DNA from 3 places in the Actinoallomurus oryzae genome. Region 3 is predicted to be linked to each of the others. Evidence: predicted binding sites of a transcription regulator. Region 3 holds the regulator's gene; each other region holds the start of a gene.
What was found. Region 3 encodes LexA, which represses DNA repair genes until DNA is damaged. Its sites were predicted from a motif close to TCGAACANNTGTTCGA; they were not measured.
Positions count from the first base shown of each region.

Region 1 (7,374 bases), on a different contig from region 3:
GGCGAGCAGGTCGGTGACGGCCTGGAGCACGGCGTCGGGGCGTTCCTCGTGGAGCCAGCCGTGGCCGGCGTCCTCGAGGACGCGGTGCTCACCGCGCGGGACCGAGGCGGCCAGTTCCGCGTGCAGGGCGCGCTTGCCGTCGTTGATCTCCCGGAGCAGGTCCTCCGGCCACAGGTGGGCCTGGACGGCGTCGCGCCCCATCGCGCTCAGCACGATCGTCGGCACGTCGGGCAGGCCCGGCCCGCTCCGGAGCTCGGCGGACACCTCGTCGTAGAGGTTGCCGTCCTCCTGCCAGGCGGTCCGCCAGGACCCGAGGTGGTGTTCGGCGAGCGGGACCCGGACGTCGTCCGGCCACGCTTCGAAGAAGGCGAGGAGCTGCCCGCGTGCGGCGTCGAGCTGCTCTCGTGACGGCTCGGGCAGCTCGCGGCTCTTCATTTCGGCCAGCAGGTCGAGCACCCGCCGGGGCGCGCGGGTGACCATGTCCTCGTGGAAGGGATCCAGCAGGAGCAGCCCGGCCACCGCGTCGGGGAAGCGCTGGGCGAAGTGACGCGCGTACGCCCCGCCCAGCGAGTGCCCGGCGAGCAGGTACGGCTCCGGCACGCCGGCGACGGTGAGCAGGTCGCGCAGCTCGTCGGTCACCTCGGCGGCGGAGCGGGGCAGCTCCGCCGGGTCGCTCCAGCCGGTGCCGGCCCGGTCGTACAGCACGCTGGTGGTCAGCTCGGCGATGCGGTCGTGCAGGTTGAGGTAGTCGAGGCCGACCAGGCCCGACCCCGGCAGCAGCACCACCGCCGGGCCTCCGGTGCCGGAACGGTGCAGCATCAGCCGCCGCCCGCCGACGGTGTGGCGGTGTCCCCTCGGTGGCGCGGTCCGGCTCTCCGGTGACGTACGCGGCATCGCACCCTCCGTTATTCTCATGTTTGAGAAAGGTATCAGACATGAGAACATAGGGCCATGGACGCCGTGGAGCTGCTGCTGCATCCCGTACGGCTGCGGGTCGTGCACGCGATGTCCGGCGGCCGGACACTGACGACGTCACAGCTGTGCGACCTGCTGCCCGACGTCTCCAAGGCGACGGTCTACCGGCACGTCGGCCTGCTGGCCGACGGGGGCCTGCTCGAGGTCGCGGACGAACACCGGACGCGCGGCGCGGTCGAACGCCGTTACCGGCTGCACCGGGCGCGGGCGACCGTCGACGCCGAGACGGCCGCGTCGGTGTCGGTGGAGGACCATCGCCGGGTGTTCGCCGTGGCCATGGCCACGCTGCTCGCGGAGTACAACGCCTACCTCGACCGCGACGACGCCGATCCCGCCGCCGACCTCGTGGGCTACCGGCAGCACGCGATCTGGCTCAGCGACGAGGAGCGCGCCCAGCTGATCGGCGAACTGCGTGCGGTGATCGCACCCCGGATGGCCAACGCGCCGTCGCCGGAGCGCACCCGGCACCTGCTCAGCCCGATCCTGTTCCCGTCGGGGGAGTCCCCCGCGCGTGCGCCGGACGAGCGGTGACGCGCCGATCCCGCCGTCGGCGAGCGGCCGGGGGCCCGCGGGCCCCCGGCCGCGCCGTCAGGCCAGGCTGTTGCGCAGGTTGGTGACGCGGCTGCGCGCGGCGTCGAAGGCGCTCTGGCCGAGCGTGCCGGACCGCAGCGCGTCGGCCAGGCCGGTGACCGCACTCTGGCCGTACGTCGGGCTCTCCCCGCACACGAGCAGCAGGTCCATGCCCGCCTTGGCGGCGGCGACCGCGCGCTGCGCCGTCGTGCCGAAGTTCGCCAGACCGCCGGCGGTGAGCGAGTCGGTGATGGTGACGCCCGTGTACCCGAGGCGTCCGCGCAGCTCGTTCTGGACGATGGTCGACGACAGCCCGGCCGGGTAGTCCGGGTCGAGGGCCGGATAGGTGGCCCAGGACAGCATGACGAGCTTGACGCCCGCGCTGATCGCCGGTTGGTACGGCGCCTCATCGACCGAGCGCAGTGTGGACGCGGAGGCGGTGAGCGTGACGGGTACGGAGTCGGTGTTCTGGTTCTTGGACGCCGAGCCGAGGCCCGGGAAGTGCTTGGCCGTCGCCGCCACCTTGTGCCGCTGCTGCGCGGTGATGAACGCGCTGCCGAGCTCACCGCACACGGCCGGATCCTTGCTGTACGAGCGGCCGTACTGGTCCTCGAAGTCGCCGGTCTTGCGGTACACGTCGAGCACCGGGGCGAGGTTGACGTTCATGCCGACGCTCGCGAGAAGCGCGCCGGCCTCGTCCCCGGCGCTGGTCGCCGCCGAGAGCGGGTCGGACGACTGGCCGATCTGCTTCTCCGACATCGCCGGCCCGCCGGGCAGGCGGCGCACCTGGCCGCCCTCCTGGTCGGTCATCAGCAGCAGCGGCGCGCCGACCGGGCTGGCGGCGTTGGCCTCGTTCAGCTGCTCACAGACCGAGGCGATCTGGTCGAGGCTCGAGATGTTGTCGCCGAAGAAGATCACGCCCGCGGCCCGGCCGCCGGAGATCGCGTCCAGCAGCGACTGCGGGACGGTCGTGCCCGAGTAGGAGTAGATGACCCGCTGCCCGGCCTGCTGCTCCGGCGTCAGGGCGGCGGGCCGTACGGTGTTCCGCCCGGCAGCCCGCGCGGTCCCGGCCAGGCCGGCCGTCGCGAAGGCCGCGCCGGCGCCGGCGAGCAGGGCGTTGCGCCGGGTGATCGAGTGTTCGTTCATCTGGTGTCCGCGCACGGGTCTCCGGCCGCCGCCGGAGGGTGCGCTGCCTCTCTTCCTGGGTGATGCCGCCGAGGCGGCGGTGCGGGGGCTCCGGCTCGCGCCGGAGGTCAGGGGAGGATGCGTCCCGCCGGGCGTGCCCGGCACGCCCGGCGGGACCGAAACCGGTCCGGCGGGTCAACCGTTCGCGAGGGCCTTGACGCGCGAGTAGTCGCCGTTGAAGTAGTCCTGGTCTCCGGGGAAGACGCCGGAGTCGGCGTACTGCCAGATGGTCTGGAAGCCCCAGTTGTAGGGCATCGGGCCCGGTGAGCCGTTGTAGTTGGCGAGCATCAGCGGGTTGGTGGAGGAGAAGTCGCCGGTGTTGCCGGTGCACTGGCTCCACCAGCTGGTCGCGGTGTAGATGACCGGCCAGCGGCTGGTCTTCGCGTGGTACTCGTTGCTGAACGAGAGGATCCAGTTCACCATCCCGGCGGCGGACAGGCCGTAGCAGGCGGCGCCGTAGGGGTTCCACTCCATGTCGAGCATGCCGGGGAAGGTCATGCCGTCCTTGGACCAGCCGCCTCCGTGCGCGACGAAGTAGTCGGCCTGGGCGGCACCGGACGAGGTGTCGGGCGTGGCGAAGTGGTACGCGCCGTGCACGATGCCCGCGTAGTACGCGCCGGTGTACTGCTGGGAGAAATACGGGTTGGTGTAGGTCGTCGACTCGGTCGCCTTGACGTAGGCGAACCGGGCGCCGTTCGCCGCCACCGAGGCCCAGTCGACGTTGCCCTGCCAGCCGCTCACATCGAGGCCGGGGGTCTGGACGACGTTCGGCCGGATGAGCATCCGGCCGGAGCCCGGCTCGTGCTTGGCCACCTGCGAACCCAGCCAGTCACGTTCGGGATGGGTGATCGGGTCGGCGGAGGCGCCGGCGGGCCGGGCGGTCGCCAGGAGCGCGCCGCACAGCAGGGCCGCCGCGGACAGGGCGGTGAGACGCGATCTGCGCGCCGTCTGAGATGAGCGCTTGCGTAGTGCCACGTGATCCTCCAAGGAGGGGGAGACCTGGGGACTGTCGTGCACTCCCGCGGGCCATGCGTTCGCGCCGGCGGTCGCGGCGGCAGGGAACCGCGGGGGATCGGCGGGGCTTCTCCTTCCGGGTCGGCGTGGATACCCATTAGTAGGTAGATATCTTCCGCGTCCGCATTAGAAAAGGTGGAAAAGTATCCCGACCGCGCCGGTGGAACCGGCGAATTCCCCGCTCTTCCCAGCTCAGGAGTGCGGAGAGCACCGGAACGGGCGGAGGAGATTGGCCGGATCCGGCAACCCCTCGCCCCGATGAAGGCTCTCGCGCGTCGGCCACCCCTGTGCGATCAGTGGACGCCGCAGACGGAATCGGACCTCACGCGCCGACCACTCCCCCATCAGGGAGACAGGCCGCCGCGCGGTCAGCGGACGCCGCGGGGGCGGAACTGGATGCTGATCCGCGGGCCGGCCGGGCGGGCGGTCTTGGGTACGGCGTGCTCCCAGGTGCGCTGGCAGCTGCCGCCCATGACGAGGAGGTCGCCATGACCGAGGTCGTGGCGCAGCGTTGGACCGCCGCCGCGCGGGCGCAGCAGCAGGCTGCGCGGCGCGCCGACCGAGACGATCGCGACCATGGTGTCCTCACGGCGTCCGCGCCCGATGCGGTCGCCGTGCCAGGCGACGCTGTCGGCGCCGTCGCGGTAGAGGCAGAGCCCCGCGGTGCGGAACGGCTCGCCGAGCTCGCGCGCGTAGTGCGCGGTCAGCGCGTCGCGCGCCTCGCGCAGGATCGGCTTGGGCAGCTCCTCGTCCTCGCCGTAGAACTTCAGCAGGCGCGGGACGTCCACGACGCGGTCGTACATGTGCCGCCGCTCGGCGTGCCACGGCACGGCGCGGACGAGGCGGTCGAACAGGACGTCGGAGCCGGTCACCCAGCCCGGCCGCAGGTCGATCCACGCTCCGCGGTCGAGCACCGTGCGCCGCACCGACGAGCCGAGCGCGCCGAGCTCGATCTCGTCGCCGCAGTCCAGCAGGGACCCCTGGAGCGCAAGCGTCATGACCTCAGTCTACGCGACGAGTTCAAACACATGTTCGATCATGCTCGCGGCGGAAGCACGTTCGGCCGAAGCCCCGTGAGCGTGACTCCCAGCGCTGGTCGGCCAGACCGAGAAGGCCACCGAGGCGATGGCCGCCACGGCCGGCGCGCGGCGACGCGGGTCAAGGCGCCGGATGACCCGTCCGGCGGCGCACGGCGGCGAGGAGCATGCCCGCTGCCGCCGCCCCGGTGGTGAGCAGGAAGGCCACGCGGAACCGCGCGTCGTCCGGCGACGGGCCGAGCGCGAGTGTCAGCACGGCGACGGTGAGCGCGCCGGCGAGGTACTGCGAGGTCGTCAGCAGCGCGCCCGCCGTGCCCTGGTGCTCCGGCGGCACGTCGTGGGTGCCGATGATGAACATCCCGGTGTAGATGACTCCGTGCCCGAAACCGCTGATCAGCAGGCCGGGCAGCAGGTCGGCGGCGTACGAGGAACCGCCCAGGCTGAGCGCCAGCCACAGCAGGCCGGCGGTGGCGATGGCGAACCCGCCGACGAGAACGCCGTCCGGTCCGATCCGCCGTACGGCACGGCCCACGACGGCGTTGCCGGCGGTCACCATCGCGGCCATCGGCAGGAACGCGGCGCCCGCCTCGAGCGGCGAGTAGCCCTTCGTCGTCTGCAGCAGCAGGGTGAGCAGGTAGAACTCCGAACCGACGCTGGCCATGTACAGCGCGGTCGCCGCCGCGCCGGACCGCAGCGAGCGCGTGCGCCGCAGGACGTGCTCGATCAGGACGTTGGGCGAGGTCCGCTCGTTGCGGACGAACACCGCGAACAACGCGACCGCCAGGCCGAGACAGACGAGCGTCGGCGCGGAGCCCCAGCCGCGGTCGGAGCCGAGGCTGAGGCCGATGACGAGGGTGAGCACGGTGCCGGTGCCGACCACGGAGGCGAGCATTGGAATACGGCCGGTCGGCAGGTGGCCCCGGCCGGTCCCGACCCAGACGGCGGCGCCGAGCGCGCACAGGAGGGTGAGGGGCACGTTGACGACGAAGGTGAGCCGCCACGACGCCGTCGTCAGCAGGCCGCCGAGGACGGCCCCGGCGGCCAGGCCCGACGCCCCGACCGAACCCCAGACCACCAGCGCGCGGCTGCGCTGCGGACCCGCGGGGAAGGTCGTGCCGATGAGCCCGAGGACCGCGGGTTGCAGCAGTGCCGCGCCGAGGCCCTGCACGCCGCGCGCGGCCAGCAGCACGACGCCGTCCTCGGCCGCGCCCCCGATCGCGCTGGCGACGCCGAAGGTGACGATCGCGCCGATGAAGAGCCGGGCCGGGCCGACACGGTCGGCCAGCCGTCCGCCGACGACGAGGAAGCCGGCGAACAGCACCGCGTAGGCGCTGACCACCCACTGCGCGAGCGCCGAGTCGAACCCGAGGTCGGCGGCGATGCTCGGCAGGGCGATGTAGATGATCGAGTAGTCGAGGGCGATGAGGAACTGCGCCACCGACAGTACGGCCAGGGTCGCGGGTCGGCGTACGGTCGCGGACGCCGCCGGCGCGGTCACAACAGTCACGAAGTCTCCGTCTTCGGGAGAGGCATGGATGCCGCCGAGAGTACGGGCGGGCATGCACGGATCGTCCACCGCCGATGCCCGACGGCACTGACCCGGCCGGTTCCGGCCGCCGACGGCGCCCCTCCTCTTCGCTGCGGCGAGGTGGAGGACCATGCTCGAACGTTCACACTAGTGTGAAGGCAAGACGTCCACCGGGAGGCAGCGTGAGGATCGGTCGGCTGGCCGAGCGGACGGGAGTCCCCCCACGCCTGCTGCGGTACTACGAGGAGCAGGGCCTGCTGACGCCCGGGCGCCTGCCGAACGGCTACCGCGACTACGGTGAGCACCTGGTCGGCCGGGTGGCGCAGATCCGCGGGCTGCTCGACGCCGGGCTGACGACGAGCATCATCCGCCAGATCCTCCCGTGCCTGGACGACCCGTGCACGATCCACGTACGCGACGCGGACCCGGACCTCATCGCCGCCCTCGAGCACCAGCGCGAGCAGATGGACGCCAAGATCGCCTGCCTGACGAGAAACCGCGACGCCATCAGCACCTACCTCGACGCCCTACGCCGGCACGGCTCAGGAGACGATGAGCGTCCATAGCCGGGACGCCATGCCGGAGACGCGGATGTCGAGACGGTGTTTCCCCGGCGCGAGTCCCGGATCGATCAGCACCCACCAACCGTCGTCGGCGACCCGCTCACCGCGCTTGAACTCCACCGGCCCCTCACGAAGTCCCTCTTCCACGCATCGACCGATGCGCAGCCCACGGCGACACGTCGCGCCGGTCGTGCCGTTTTCCGCTGTGACACCCGTATTCGCAGCGGAATTCGGCGTAGGTCTCTGCAAACGGCTCTTTCGGGAGTACTCTCCAGGAAACAAACAGGAAGGTTTCCTAAGAGAAGGTTGAGAGAACGCTTCCACCCCCGGTTGGTCCCCGCCAGGACTGCGGGCCGGTCCGTACGTTCAACCCCCCGAAGGAGAAGCGACCATGCGATGGAAGGCAGGCACGACCGGACGGCGGCGTGGGCTCCTCGCCGCCGCGACCGCCGCGGTCGGCGCGGCCGCCCTGGCGCTCGGCACGGCCTCGGCCGTCTCCGGT
Region 1 is NZ_BAABHF010000040.1:86,626-93,999, forward strand. Features, by position in the region: gene ABEA10_RS32360 (alpha/beta fold hydrolase) at 1-894, opposite strand, end outside; gene ABEA10_RS32365 (helix-turn-helix domain-containing protein) at 952-1,506, shown strand; gene ABEA10_RS32370 (glycoside hydrolase family 3 N-terminal domain-containing protein) at 1,564-2,691, opposite strand; gene ABEA10_RS32375 (lysozyme) at 2,866-3,705, opposite strand; gene ABEA10_RS32380 (alpha-ketoglutarate-dependent dioxygenase AlkB) at 4,113-4,742, opposite strand; gene ABEA10_RS32385 (MFS transporter) at 4,903-6,288, opposite strand; gene ABEA10_RS32390 (MerR family transcriptional regulator) at 6,492-6,875, shown strand; gene ABEA10_RS32395 (hypothetical protein) at 6,852-7,019, opposite strand; gene ABEA10_RS32400 (carbohydrate-binding protein) at 7,264-7,374, shown strand, end outside.
Region 1: the regulator LexA is predicted to act here: its motif matches at 4,765-4,780, upstream of ABEA10_RS32380 (alpha-ketoglutarate-dependent dioxygenase AlkB).

Region 2 (7,374 bases), on a different contig from region 3:
AAGTCCTTGTCACGCGCGGCGGCGGCGCGCAGATCTTCGTGTCCAGCCATGGGGCCGCTCCGGAGAGTGCGCTCGAGCCTCAGAAGACCGTTGTACCACTGTGGTTCTCCCCTGTCTGCGGTCCGTGACGGGCGGTTGGTTACGGTCCTTCCGCATGTCAGAAGGGGTCTGCCGCTAATGGCCCTCCGGACGTGACGGCGGTCAGGCGCGGCGGCGGCGGTAGGCGCGCATGCGGGCGTTGGCGCCACAGCCCGCGACGTCGCACCAGCGGCCCGAGCGGTTGCGCGTGTGGTCGTAGAACGCGTACTGACAGTCGTCCGCGGCGCACGCCTTCATCCGCGGCCAGGTGCCGTCGCTCATCGCCGTGAGGACGCCCGCCAGGACGGCGCCGAGCATCAGGTCGCCCGGGTGCGCCTCGCGCTCGCCGACCGGCCACCGTACGCCGCCGGCGGTGACCAGCGGGCGCAGGTCGCAGCGGACGATCTCCTCGTTGACCAGGTCGAAGGCCGCTGGGGCGGCGGGGCCGGCGTTGTTGGCGAGCATCAGCGAGCGGAGCGCCTCGCGCAGCCGCACGGCCCGCGCGTACGTCTCCGCGGTCACCTCCCCCGGCAGCCCGTGCGCGGCGCGCCAGCGCTCCAGACCGGCGGCGTCGACCTCGTTGCGCGTCCGCAGGAACGCCTCCACCGGCGCGAGCGGGCCGGGAGCCGACGGTCGTGATGCCATGCCCCGATGTTACAGCCGTATGCCTTTGACACATAACGCGTTACGTACGTAATGTCGTTGCTCGTCACCACGATCGGGAGGTCACTGTGATCGAGCCGTTCCACATCGCCGTCGCGGAAGAGGTTCTGCAGGACCTGGCCGCCCGTCTCGAACGCGCGCGCCTGCCCTCACCGCCGGTCCTCGAAGGGGGAGAGAGCCCCGAGACCGTCGAGCGCATCGAGGACCTCATCGCGTACTGGCGTTCGGGGTACGACTGGCGGGCGCAGGAGGCCCGGCTGAACGCGGTGCCGCACTTCCGCGCCGCGGTCGGCGACGCGCGCATCCACTTCGTACACGTGCCGGGCTCGGGTCCGGACCCGCTGCCGCTGCTGCTCTGCAACGGCTGGCCCAGCTCCTTCGTGGAGTACCTCGGGGTGCTCGACCGGCTGGCCGATCCCGCGGCGTACGGTGGCGATCCCGCCGACGCCTTCTCGGTCGTGGTGCCCGCGCTGCCGGGGTACGGCTTCTCGGCCCCCTATCCGGGGCCGCTCGACCGGGTCACGATCGCCGGGCTGTTCGACCGGCTCATGGTCGAGGGCCTGGGGTACGCGAGCTACGTCGCGCACGGCGACGACATCGGCGGCGGCGTGGTGAACCGCCTGGGCATGTACCACGCCGGCACCGTACGGGCCATCCAGACCACCAACTGGACCCGGCCGGTGGACCCGGCCCCGCGTACGCCCGAGGAGGAGGCGTATGTCGCGGGAGAGGACCGCTGGGAGCGCACCCGCGGCGCGTACGCGCACGTCCAGGCGACCCGGCCGCAGATCCTGGCGTACGGGCTGAACGACTCGCCCTCGGGCCTGGCCGCCTGGGTGCTGGAGAAGTGGCTGACGTGGAGCGACCCGGCGACGCGCGGCCGGCTCACCGACGACGACCTGCTCACCAACGTGATGACCTACTGGGTGACGGGCTCGATCGGCGCCTCGTCACGCCTGTACGCGGTCGACTCGGCCCCGCCGGCCGACACGGTCTCGGTGCCGTCGTCGGTGCTGCTGACGCGTGAGCCGGAGATCCCCGTACCGCCGGAGTCCTGGCTGCGGCGCGCGTACCCGCGGATGACACGCCTGACCACGGTGGACGAGGGCGGCCACTTCCTGGCCCTGGAGTCCCCGGAGCACTTCGTGCGGCACGTCCGCGAGGCGTTCCGGCCGTACCGCGGCTGACGCGTCCCCCGGGGCCTACTCGACCTCTGCCGGGGTGCCGCCGGTGATGCGCACGAGCTCGTCGTAGGAGGTCGGGAAGATGGTGTGCGGGTGCCCGGCCGCCGCCCAGACGACCTCGTGCTCGGCCAGCCACTTGTCCACGAGCGTGCGGACCGGGCGGGGGTGCCCGACCGGGGCGACCCCGCCGATCGGATGGCCGGTGGCCGCGCGTACGAACTCGGGGTCGGCGCGCTTGACCTTCGTGGCGCCGATCAGCGCGGCCACCTTGGCCGTGTCGACGCGGTGGGCGCCGCTGGTGAGGACGAGCAGGGGTTCGCCGTCGGCGGCGAAGATCAGGCTGTTCGCGATCGCGCCGACCTCGCAGCCGAGTTGCGCGGCGGCGGCCACGGCGGTCGGCGCGGCCTCCGGGAGCTCGCGCACCTCGCCGGTGGCGCCGAGTTCGCGCAGGCGAGCGGCGACGTTCGCGGTGTTGGGATGCATGCGCAGCACTCTAGAGGCTCGTTTTGTCGGTCTGGCTCCGTATCGTCGTTGGCGTCGCCGCCGGACGGGTGTCGGGCGCACTGACAGGGATCATGTTCGACCGGTCTGACCTGCGACGACACGGCGTCATTCGAACATGTTGACGAATGGCGACGGCGCGGGTTTACTGGAGTCATCTCGAACTTGTGTTCGAGTATTCGGTGCGGATTCTCGCGGGTCCGCGCCGGAGGGGTTCGGCTCGCCGGGCAGCGCATGCCGTGCGAGACGTGGCGGCCGGGCGGGACGAGGGGAAGCGTTTCGCCCGCGCCGTCCCCGAACCCATCGAGCGGAAGGAGGCACGCCATGTCCGCAAGGTCCACGGCCGTCCCTCTGCGCCCCGTTCCGCGGCGCAGGCCGGCACCGCCGGCGATCACACTGTTGCAGACGGCCCGGCACGGCCTGGCCGAGGCGGCCGAGGCCGCCGTCCCCGCCTCACGTTACGTCGCGGCCCACCTGGCCGCACTGCGCGCCGCGGCCGCGGTCCTCGCGGCGCGGGGCGACCCGGCGCAGAAGCGTCGTGGCCGGCCCCAGAGCGTCTGGGTGCTGCTCCCGGAGGCCGAACCGGCCCTGCGCGAGTGGGCCGCCTTCTTCGCGGCGGGCGCGGGCAAACGAGCCGCGGCCGAGGCGGGCCTCCCGCGCGCCGTGACCGTCCACGAGGCGAACGACCTGCTCCACGACGCGGAGGTCTTCGTCGCCCTGGTCGAGACGACGTTGGGCATCGACAGCCAGCCGATGCTCCCGGTGGCCGGCTGACCCTGACGACCCCGGCCGGGCCGACCGAGAGGGGAGCGACGGTGAGAGACGACCCGCGCGACCTGCCGACCGTCGCTCACCGGCGAGCCTGCTCAGCGGTCGGTGCCCGGAGGTCGGGCCCCGGCCACGCACAGCTCGGAAGCTCGACGCCCGGGAAACTTGGAGCCCGGCTGCGAGGTGTCCGGAGCCCGGACGTGGCCCGGTGCCCGGAACCGGAAACCCTGGAGCAGGGCCGTGCGGTGCCCGGAGGCCGGTCGCGCGGTGCCTGGCGTCGGGAAGCGGCCCAGGGCCCAGCAGCGCGGAGCTCGGGGGTCGGCTGCTGGGCGCCCGGAGCCCGGACGTGGCCCGGAGCTCGGGACCGCGGAGCTTGCAGCAGGGTCGTGCGGTGTCCGGAGGTCGGCCGCGCGGTGCCCGGCGTCGGGAGCGGTCCAGAGACCGGAGCCCGGAAGCGCGGTGCCTGGCGTCGGGAAGCGGCCCAGGGCCCAGCAGCGCGGAGCCCGGAAGTGGTCCGGAGCTCGGGACCGCGGAGCTTGCAGCAGGGCCGTGCGGTGCCCGGCGTCCGGAAGATGGGAGTCAGGCCGCGGGCGCTCGCATCCTTCGGCCGGTTCGTCGCGGTCGGGCCCATCCGGACTTCGCCTCCTTGACCCGTTTTCCGGCTATCCGCATTGAGTGATCGATGAAGCATCGTCGTCCTGCCGGGCGCGCCGGCCGGGATGACGGTGGCCGCCGGGGCGCACGTGGCGACATTGCGGGATGTCCGGTGCGTCCCGGTCGGGCCGGCCCTCACCGGAGCAGCCGGCCGGCCGCGGGTCCCGCCGAGTTCCTCCCCCCGAATCGGCGGGACCCGTCGGCCACTACTACCTGATCGGCCCGGCGAGGCAGGCGATGCCTCGGACCTTGTGAGCGCGTGGGGCGCGACGTCACGGTGCGCAGCGGAGGGCGGCGTACGGCGGATTCGCGGTCAGGAGCGCGCAAGCCCGCCGGTCGGCTCCACGCAGGCGCCGTCAGCGTGACCGATGGTCAGGGGCGCGGAGATGGGGCGGCAAGAATGTGGGCCGAGGTGCCAGTGGGAGCGGGAGCGTTATGAGCTACGCGTGGCATCGGCAGGTGGGGCCAGGGCTGTCGATGAGGTGCTCTGTGGCCGTGGCCGTAGGGCGCGGTCCGAGTCGCCGATGGGTCGTGCCGTGAGACGACGTGGTCGTGGGACCTGGTTCTGGGGGCGCGGTCGTGGCGGCGTGGCCCTGGGGACGTCGTTCTGGCGGGCGTGGGCAGGCGGACCGGGCAGGGGCGTGGGGGCAGCGTGATACGGCCCTCCGACGCGGTGCGGTGATCGGGTGGGATCACCGCACCACTTCGGGGGGATACGGCTCAGAAAGCTTCCACGGCGCGGCGTGCCTCAGGGTCGAGGACGCCCCAGCCGATGAGTTCCTCAGTCAGTTCGGTCGGTGACTTGTCGTAAATCACCGCCAGAGATCGCAGATCCTCCTGCCGGATGGACAGGACCTTTCCGTTGTAGTCGCCTCGCTGGCTTTGGATCGTCGCGGCGTAGCGGGCGAGTGGACCGGCCTTGTCCTTCGGAAGCTGCTGGAGTCGCTCAAGGTCGATCACAAGTTTCGGGGTCGGGCCGAGCGGACTCGGCGCGGCTCCGCCGGGGAGCAACTCAGAGACGGGCACGCCGTAGAACTCGGCGAGCTCGGACAGCTTCTGAACGGTGACGGCGCGGTCGCCCCGCTCGTACGAACCCACGACGACGGCCTTCCAGCGGCCACGTGATTTCTCCTCCACACCGTGCAGGGACAGGCCCTGCTGGGTGCGGATGGCGCGAAGCCTCGCGCCGAGAGCCTTTGCGTATTCAGACGGCATCGTTGCGGCCCCCAGGCTCACTTTCTCGTCGTCGACGTGACCCGGGAGGGGACCAAGGGGCGTATGCCCCTGCCTCCACGAGAACGCGTGCGTCATGGGGCGCACTGTCAGCCGGCCGGGGCCGGCTGCCCGAGGGGTCCATCTCCTGGGATGGTTACGGACAGTGACGGTAAAACGGGTACGCCTCCAGGTCAAGCCGATTGGAAAAAAGCGGTCGAATCCGTCATCGCGCGCGGTGCGCGAACCTCGGCCGGCGAAGCGGCGAAAACCCTTGCCGGTCAAGGCTTTCCGTGACTGTCGGGGTCGCCACCGTACCGTCTCTGCCTGGGCAAACGCCATGCCACCGGGTGGCGGTGCGTCGGCAACGGGCTGCTACCGTGAAAAGGCCGATCCTTTAAGGCCCGTCCAGTGAGGCGGGAAAGGAGGTTAGACGGTGAGTGCTGCCTCTGTGCCCCCGCACAGGCCCTCTCCCAATGGTGACATGAGTCACAAATCTGTACTGGAAGCGCCGGACATCCGCCGCGCTCTCACCCGAATCGCCCACGAGATCCTCGAACGCACCAAAGGCGGCGAGGACATCGTTCTCCTCGGAATTCCGACACGAGGCGTGACCCTCGCCGAGCGTCTCGCCCGGCGCATCGAGGAGGTCGAGGGACGCCCGGTCCCGCAGGGCTCCCTCGACGTGACCATGTACCGCGACGATCTCCGCCTTCGGCCGGCCCGCGCCCTCGGACGCACCGAGCTGCCGCCCGAAGGCGTGGACGACCGCGTCGTGGTGCTCATCGACGACGTTCTGTACTCCGGCCGCACCGTGCGTGCGGCCCTCGACGCCCTGAACGACCTCGGCCGCCCGCGCGCGGTCCAGCTCGCCACGCTGGTCGACCGTGGCCACCGTGAGCTCCCCATCCGCGCCGACTACGTCGGCAAGAACCTGCCGACGAGCGCGAAGGAGACCGTGCGGGTGCTGGTCGAGGAGGTGGACGGCCGCGACGCCGTCCTGTTGGAGGCCGGCAAGTGAAACAACACCTGATCTCCGCGGCCGACCTGACGAAGGACGACGCCCTGCTGATCCTCGACACCGCCGAGGAGCTCGCGAGCGTCGCCGACCGGCCCATCAAGAAACTCCCCACGCTGCGCGGCCGTACGGTCGTCAACCTCTTCTTCGAGGACTCCACGAGGACCCGGATCTCCTTCGAGGCGGCGGCCAAGCGCCTGTCCGCGGATGTGATCAACTTCTCCGCGAAGGGGTCGAGCGTGTCCAAGGGCGAGAGCCTGAAGGACACCGCGCTGACGCTCGAGGCGATGGGCGCCGACGGCGTCGTGATCCGGCACGGCGCCTCCGGAGCGCCGCACCGCCTCGCCACCTGGGTCCGCGGCAGCGTCGTCAACGCCGGCGACGGCACGCACGAGCACCCCACCCAGGCCCTGCTCGACGCGTACACGATGAGGCGCAGGCTCGGCGACCTCGACGGCCGGCGGATCACGATCGTCGGCGACATCCTCCACAGCCGCGTGGCGCGCTCCAACGTCCTCCTGCTGAACACCCTCGGCGCCGAGGTCACCCTGGTCGCACCGCCCACGCTGTTCCCGGTCGCGGTCGGCACCTGGCCGTGTGAGATCGCCTACGACTTCGACGCGGTCCTGCCCAAGAGCGACGTCGTCATGATGCTCCGGGTCCAGCAGGAGCGGATGAACGCCGCCTACTTCCCGACCGTGCGGGAGTACAGCAGAAGGTACGGGCTGGACGCCCGGCGCATGGCCGCGCTGCCGGAGCACGCGCTCGTCATGCACCCCGGCCCGATGAACCGCGGGGTCGAGATCGCCGCGGAGGTGGCCGACTCCACGCGCTCGACCATCGTCGAGCAGGTCGCCAACGGCGTGACCGTGCGCATGGCCGTCCTCTACCTCCTCCTCGGCGGCTCCGAGCCCGCGATCGGCAACACCAGAACGGAAGGCGAATGACGTACCTGATCAAGGGCGCCCGCATTCTCGGCGGCGAGGCGCGGGACATCCGCGTGGAAGACGGCGTCATCGCCGAGATCGGCACGGGGCTGGACCCCGAGAACGCCGAGACGATCGACGCGGACGGCCTCATCGCCCTGCCCGGCCTCGTCGACCTGCACACCCATCTGCGCGAGCCCGGCCGTGAGGACGCCGAGACCGTCGAGTCGGGCACGCGGGCCGCGGCGGCGGGCGGGTTCACCGCCGTGCACGCCATGGCCAACACCGAGCCCGTCGCCGACACGGCCGGCGTGGTCGAACAGGTCTGGCGCCTCGGCCGCGAGGCCGGTCACTGTGACGTCCACCCGGT
Region 2 is NZ_BAABHF010000025.1:81,323-88,696, forward strand. Features, by position in the region: gene ABEA10_RS24020 (hypothetical protein) at 1-50, opposite strand, end outside; gene ABEA10_RS24025 (CGNR zinc finger domain-containing protein) at 202-723, opposite strand; gene ABEA10_RS24030 (epoxide hydrolase family protein) at 810-1,928, shown strand; gene ABEA10_RS24035 (YbaK/EbsC family protein) at 1,944-2,408, opposite strand; gene ABEA10_RS24040 (SAV_6107 family HEPN domain-containing protein) at 2,751-3,200, shown strand; gene bldD (transcriptional regulator BldD) at 4,569-5,063, opposite strand; gene pyrR (bifunctional pyr operon transcriptional regulator/uracil phosphoribosyltransferase PyrR) at 5,545-6,081, shown strand; gene ABEA10_RS24055 (aspartate carbamoyltransferase catalytic subunit) at 6,078-7,025, shown strand; gene ABEA10_RS24060 (dihydroorotase) at 7,022-7,374, shown strand, end outside.
Region 2: the regulator LexA is predicted to act here: its motif matches at 2,586-2,601, upstream of ABEA10_RS24040 (SAV_6107 family HEPN domain-containing protein).

Region 3 (7,374 bases):
CGGGAGCTTCGCGGAGCAGATCGGGATCGACATCGGAGTCATCCGGTCCCTGCAGGCCCGCGCCCACGCGGCTTAGAGAGCATCGAACGCCGTCTACCCGAACGGATGCGCCATGCCGACGAACGGCCTCGTCGACCGCCCGCCACCGCACCAGACGTCCGTCGCGGGTCATTGCGCATGCTCAGCGAACCGGCAAGACACCATCGATGAACGACAGCCGTCTTTCCGAGACATCGACATCGGCGCATCACTCTGATACGCCGAAGGGGAACCGACCACAGTCGGTTCCCCTTTTCGATCCGGCGGCTCAGCCGGAGTCGATCAGACTGAGCTGGTTCAGCGGATGAAGGTTCGCTCGATATCAGCTGCAGCCGCTGGTGGAGCCGCAGCCCTCGCAGACGTAGCAGCTGCCCGCCGGGCGCATCTTCGTGCCGCACGTCAGGCACAGCGGGGCGTCGGCGGTGCGGCCCTGGTGGCTCTCGATCAGCTCGGTCGAGGAGTGGGCGCCGGCGCCGGCCTGGGAGGACTTCTCCGGCTTCGGGCGCTCGACCGGGGCCGACTGGGCCAGCGTCTCCGGGTCGACGTCGTCGTCGGTGTGCAGCGACGCCGGGTCCTGGCCGGCCGCCTGGGCGGCGCGCTCCTCGGCGGAGAAGATGCCCAGCTCGGCCCGCGTCTCGTACGGCAGGTGGTCCAGGGCGAGACGGCGGAAGATGTAGTCCATCATGGAGTTCGCCATGCGGATGTCCGGGTCGTCGGTCATGCCCGCCGGCTCGAACCGCATGTTGGTGAACTTCTCCACCCAGGTCTCCAGCGGCACGCCGTACTGGAGGCTGATGGAGATCGCCATGGAGAAGGCGTCCATGACCCCGGCCAGGGTGGAGCCCTGCTTGCCGAGCTTGAGGAACACCTCGCCGAGGCCGTTGTCCGGGTACGTCGAGGCGGTCATGTAGCCCTCGGCGCCACCGACGGAGAAGCGGGTCACCGTGGCCGGGCGCCGCTTGGGCAGCCGCGTGCGCACCGGGCCGACCTCGACGGGGGCCGCGGCCGGCTCCGCCTTCTCCTCGGCCTTCTTCTTCGCCACCGACAGCGGCTGGCCGACCTTGCAGTTGTCGCGGTAGATCGCGAGCGCCTTGAGGCCGAGCTTCCAGCCCTGGAGGTAGACCTCCTCGATGTCCTCGACCGTCGCGCTCTCGGGGACGTTGACCGTCTTGCTGATGGCGCCGGACAGGAACGGCTGCGTCGCGGCCATCATCCGGACGTGGCCCATCGGGCTGATCGCGCGCTCGCCCATCGCGCAGTCGAACACCTCGTAGTGCTCCGGCCGCAGACCTGGGGCGTCGACGACGTGGCCGTGCTCGGCGATGTACTCCACGATCGCCTCGACCTGCTCGGGCTGGTAGCCGAGCTTCTTCAGCGCCCGCGGCACGGTGTTGTTCACGATCTGCATCGACCCGCCGCCGACGAGCTTCTTGAACTTCACCAGCGCGAGGTCGGGCTCGATGCCCGTCGTGTCGCAGTCCATCATCAGGCCGATCGTGCCGGTCGGCGCCAGCAGCGAGGCCTGGGCGTTGCGGTAGCCGTTCCTCTCGCCGACCTTGAGGCACTCCTGCCACTGCCGGGTCGCCTCGGTGTGGATGGCCTTGTCGATCTCGTCGAGCGTGCGGACCTGGTCGTTGGCCGCGGCGTGCTTGCGCATGACCCGCTTGTGGGCCTCGGCGTTGCGCCCGTAGCCGTCGTACGTGCCGACGACGCCGGCGATTTCGGCGGAGCGCCGGTAGGCGACGCCGGTCATCAGCGAGGTGATGGCCGCGGCGAGCGCACGGCCGCCCTCGGAGTCGTACGCGTGGCCGGTCGCCATCAGCAGCGCGCCGAGGTTGGCGTAGCCGATGCCGAGCTGGCGGTACGCCCTCGTCGTCTCAGCGATCTTCTCGGTCGGGAAGTCGGCGAAGGTGATGGAGATGTCCATCGCCGTGATGATCAGCTCGGTGAGCTTGACGAAGTTGTCGACGTCGAAGGTGTTGTCGTCGTTCAGGAACTTCAACAAGTTGATACTCGCCAGATTGCACGACGAGTTATCAAGGCTCATGTATTCGGAACAAGGGTTACTTGCGGTGATGCGCCCGGTTTCCGGGTTGGTGTGCCAGTCGTTGATCGTGTCGTCGTACTGGATGCCGGGGTCGGCGCACTCCCAGGCCGCCTTGGCGATCTTGTTGAAGAGGCCCTTCGCGTCGACGGTGTCGATCACCTCGCCGGTCAGGCGGGCCCGCAGGCCGAAGGAGGAGCCGGACTCGACGGCGCGCATGAACTCGTCGCTGACCCGGACGGAGTTGTTGGCGTTCTGGTACTGGACGCTGACGATGTCCTTGCCGCCGAGGTCCATGTCGTAGCCGGCGTCGCGGAGCGCGCGGATCTTGTCCTCCTCGCGCGCCTTCGTCTCGATGAACTCCTCGACGTCGGGGTGGTCGACGTCGAGCACCACCATCTTGGCCGCCCGCCGGGTGGCGCCACCGGACTTGATCGTGCCCGCCGAGGCGTCGGCGCCGCGCATGAACGAGACCGGGCCGCTCGCGGTGCCACCGGAGGAGAGCAGCTCCTTGCTGGACCGGATGCGGGAGAGGTTGACACCCGAGCCGGAACCGCCCTTGAAGATGACACCTTCTTCCTTGTACCAGTCCAGGATGGACTCCATCGTGTCGTCCACCGACAAGATGAAGCACGCGCTCACCTGCTGCGGCGACGAGGTGCCGACGTTGAACCACACCGGCGAGTTGAAGCTGAACACCTGGTGGACCAGCGCGTGCGTCAGCTCGTGCTCGAAGATCTCGGCGTCTTCGTCGCTCGCGAAGTAGCCGTGCTTGCGGCCGGTCTCGGCGTACACCCCAACGACCCGGTCGACCAGCTGCTTCAGGCTCCACTCCCGCTGCGGCGTGCCGACGGCGCCCCGGAAGTACTTCGAGGTGACGATGTTGGTCGCGTTGACCGACCAGAACTCGGGGAACTCCACACCGCGCTGCTCGAAGTTGACCGAGCCGTCGCGCCAGTTGGTCATGACGACGTCGCGGCGCTCCCACCGGACCTCGTCGTACGGGTGAATGCCCGGCCGGGTGAAGATGCGGCGCATCTTCAACCCCTTGCGGCCGCCCCTCCCGCGCCGTGCCTGGCCGCTCACCGTCTCCGTCATGACCTCCCCCTTCTCAGGCCGAACCGGCCCATTCCAAGGATTACCTCGTACAACACGCGATCGGGCGCCGGTGTTACCGGTCGCGCTCCGCCGCGCGAAGAGTCTCGATTTCCTTCTCGAAGTCGTCGATCGACTCGAACCCCCGGTAGACGGAGGCGAACCGTAGATAGGCGACCTCGTCCAGCTCGCGCAGCGGCCCCAGGATGGCCAGCCCCACGTCGTGCGAGCGCATCTCGGCGGTGCCGGTGGCCCGGACGGCCTCCTCGACACGCTGTCCGAGCTGAGCCAGTGCGTCCTCCGTCACCGGGCGCCCCTGGCAGGCCCGGCGCACCCCGGCGACGATCTTGTCGCGGGAGAACGGCTCGGTGACTCCGCTGCGTTTGGCGACCATCAGGAGTACGGTCTCCTGGGTCGTGAAACGACGACCGCACTCGGAGCACGACCGGCGCCGCCGGATCGCCGCGCCGTCGTCGGTGGAGCGACTGTCGATCACCCTGCTGTCGGGGTTGCGGCAGAACGGGCAGTGCACGGTCGACCCCCCTCCCCCGGCGTTACGTCTCGATTACAGCGGCTTCACTGCGTAACCACAACCTGTGGTGAACTACACCCGTGTAACTACTAGATGTTGTGGTCTACCGTACGGCTCCGCGGAGGCCTCCGCAACCTCGTCGGCAACAGGAGCACGAAGAGCCCGCTCACGTCACGGCGACGTCGGCGTGTCGCGCCCTCGCCCGGTGGGGGAACCGGCGAGCGGCGAGGCCGTCAGCGCGCGGGGATGTAGACCTTCTGGCCCGGATTGACGACGGCGCTGGACAAGGCGTTGAGGTCGATGATGCGCTGCACCGTGACGCGGGGGTCGACCTCCGGCCGGGCGCGTACGGCGATGCCCCACAGCGTGTCGTGCGGCCCCACGACCACCGACTCACGGGCGACCGCCGGCCCTCTCTCCCTGCCGGACGTGGCGCGGGCGCCGTGCCGCGCCCCCATCCAGAAGCCGGCGAGGAGCACCAGGGCCACGGCACAGACCACGACGACCCGGCCGCGCCGGGTGAGCCGCACGGGCGCGGCGGGACGAGGCCGAGCAGATGAGTTCACGCCTCCTCCTTCATCGAAGGGGAGACCCGGCACACGTGTTCGTCGATTCGCTCGCTCATGTCGATCTCCCCTCGCCGAGTCGAAAGAGATTTCGATCGAACATCAGTACGAGTTGTACCGCGAGAGCCGACGAATTTCCAGGACATCTTCGAACAGGTGTTTGATCATTTAGCGCGAAGGCGCTAACGTCCGTGTACAGGAACGAAATACCGGCGACAGCGCGTCACCGGAGCACAGTCATCCAGCGGAGACATAGATGAGCAAGGTTCGGGAAATGCCCGACGGCCCGCGCGACGAGTCGGGGCTGACGGCACGCCAGCGCAAGGTTCTGGAGGTGATCCGCGACTCCGTCCAGCGCCGCGGTTACCCTCCGTCGATGCGCGAGATCGGCGAGTCGGTCGGGCTGACGAGCACCTCCAGCGTGTCGCACCAGCTGCGCGCGCTGCAGCGCAAGGGCTTCCTGCTGCGCGACCCCAACCGCCCGCGCGCCGTCGTGGTCCGCATGCCCGGCTCGGCCGCCGTACGGAGCGAGCCGGAGTCGTACGAGACGGCCTCGGGGCAGGAGACGGCGACCCGTCCCGCGCCCGCGTACGTGCCTCTCGTGGGCCGTATCGCCGCCGGTGGCCCGATCCTGGCCGAAGAGGCCGTGGAGGACGTCTTCGCGCTGCCCAAGCAACTCGTGGGCGAGGGCACGCACTTCCTGCTCAACGTCACCGGTGACTCGATGATCGAGGCCGCGATCGCCGACGGCGACTGGGTGGTCGTCCGCCAGCAGCCGGTGGCCGAGAACGGCGACATCGTCGCCGCCATGATCGACGGCGAGGCGACGGTCAAGACGCTGAAGCGCCGCGACGGCAAGGTGTGGCTGATGCCGCACAACCCGGCGTACGACCCGATTCCGGGCGATGACGCGACGATCCTCGGCCGGGTCGTCGCGGTGCTGCGCAAGATGTGATCGACGCGTCTCCGGACTGTGCACGGTGAGGGCGCCCCGCCATGGGGTGCCCTCACCGCATTTTGATGTCGTCTTTGCGGGCATTCACCCCGCTACGGCGTGCGTCCGGGGCCGGTCTCGAGGGCCCCGCCGGCAGGCGACGGGGCCTCGAGACGGGCACTACGCCGGGACGATGTTGACGATCTTGGGAGCGCGGACGACGACCTTGCGGATGCCGCGGTCGCCGAGGGCGGCCTGGATCTTCTCCGACGCCAGCGCCAGCCGCTCCAGCTCCGTCTCGCCGATCTCCGGAGAGACCTCGAGCCGGTCGCGGACCTTGCCCGCCACCTGGACCACACAGGTCACCGACTCCTGGACCAGCAGGGCCGGCTCCGCCGTCGGCCAGCCGGCCTTGGCCACGGACCCGTCGCGGCCCAGGCGCTCCCACATCTCCTCGGCGGTGTAGGGCGCCACCAGCGACAGCATCACCGCCAGCGTCTCGGCCGCCTCGCGTACGGCGGGATCGGCCGGGCCCACGCCGGAGTCGATCGCCCTCCGCGAGGCCGAGGTCAGCTCCATCATGCGGGCCACCGCGACGTTGTAGCGGTGCGCCTCGACCAGCCGGGTGACCTCATCGATCGTGCGGTGGGTGACCTTGCGCAGCTCGACGTCGCCCGAGGCCGGGTCGGCGCCGGGCGCCGAAGCGACGTCGGCGGCCACCCGGTGCGCGCGGGCCAGGAACTTCACCGCACCGGACGGCGACACGTCGGCCCAGTCGATGTCGTCCTCCGGCGGCCCGGAGAAGATCATCGTCAGGCGCACCGCGTCGACGCCGTACTCGGCGATCTGCTCGCCCAGGTCGACCAGGTTGCCGGTCGTCTTGGACATCGCGGAGCCGTTGAGGATCACCTGGCCCTGGTTGACCAGCCGGGTGAACGGCTCGACGCAGTCCAGCATGCCCATGTCGTACAGCACCTTGGTGAAGAACCGGCTGTACAGCAGGTGCAGGATCGCGTGCTCGACCCCACCGGTGTACTGGTCGACCGGCATCCACCGGCGGGCCTTCTCGACGTCGAACGGGCCCTCGGTGTAGTCCGGCGAGCAGTAGCGCAGGAAGTACCACGAGGAGTCGACGAAGGTGTCCATCGTGTCGGTGTCGCGCTTGGCCGCGCCGCCGCACTTGGGGCACGCGACGTTGACCCAGTCGGTGGCGGCCGCCAGCGGCGAGACGCCGCGCGGCGCCAGGTCCGCGCCGCGCAGGTTGTCCGGCAGGCGTACGGGCAGCTGCTCGTCGGGGACCGGGACCTCGCCGCACGCCTCGCAGTGGATGATCGGGATCGGCGTGCCCCAGAAGCGCTGCCGGGAGATCAGCCAGTCGCGCAGGCGGTAGTTGACGGCCGCCTTGCCCAGCCCGCGCTCCTCCAGGATCTCGGTGATCCGCGGGATCGCGGCGGACTTGGTCAGGCCGTCCAGCGGGCCGGAGTTGACCAGCTCGCCCTCGCCGGGGGTCGCGACGCCGGACTCGGCGGGGTCGGCCTCGCCGGTGTGCACGACGACCCGCACCGGCAGGTCGAACTTGCGCGCGAAGTCCAGGTCGCGCTGGTCGTGCGCGGGCACCGCCATGATCGCGCCGTGGCCGTACTCCGCCAGGACGTAGTCCGAGGCCCACACGGGCATGCGCTCGCCGTTGACCGGGTTGATCGCGTAGCGGCCCAGGAAGACGCCGGTCTTCTCGCGGTCGGCGGCCAGCCGCTCGACCTCCGACTCGCGCGCCACCGTCTGGCGGTACGCCTCGAACTCGGCCCGCTGCGCGGGCGCGCAGATCTCGTCGGCCAGCGGGGCGTCGGCGGCGACCACGAAGAACGTCGCGCCGTACAGCGTGTCGGGCCGGGTCGTGTAGACGGTGACCGGCTCGTCGCGGCCCTCGATCTCGAACACGACGTCGGCGCCCTCGGACCGGCCGATCCAGTTGCGCTGCATCGTCAGCACGCGCTCGGGCCAGTCGAGGCCGTCCATGTCGGCCAGCAGCCGGTCGGCGTACTCAGTGATCTTGAAGTACCACTGGGTCAGCAGGCGCTTTTCCACCAGGGCGCCACAGCGCTCGCAGTGGCCGGCGATGACCTGCTCGTTGGCCAGCACGGTCTGGTCGTTGGGACACCAGTTG
Region 3 is NZ_BAABHF010000035.1:89,068-96,441, forward strand. Features, by position in the region: gene ABEA10_RS28990 (nuclear transport factor 2 family protein) at 1-76, shown strand, start outside; gene ABEA10_RS28995 (vitamin B12-dependent ribonucleotide reductase) at 362-3,181, opposite strand; gene nrdR (transcriptional regulator NrdR) at 3,255-3,674, opposite strand; gene ABEA10_RS29005 (hypothetical protein) at 3,595-3,765, shown strand; gene ABEA10_RS29010 (LysM peptidoglycan-binding domain-containing protein) at 3,944-4,276, opposite strand; gene lexA (transcriptional repressor LexA) at 4,533-5,231, shown strand; gene leuS (leucine--tRNA ligase) at 5,391-7,374, opposite strand, start outside.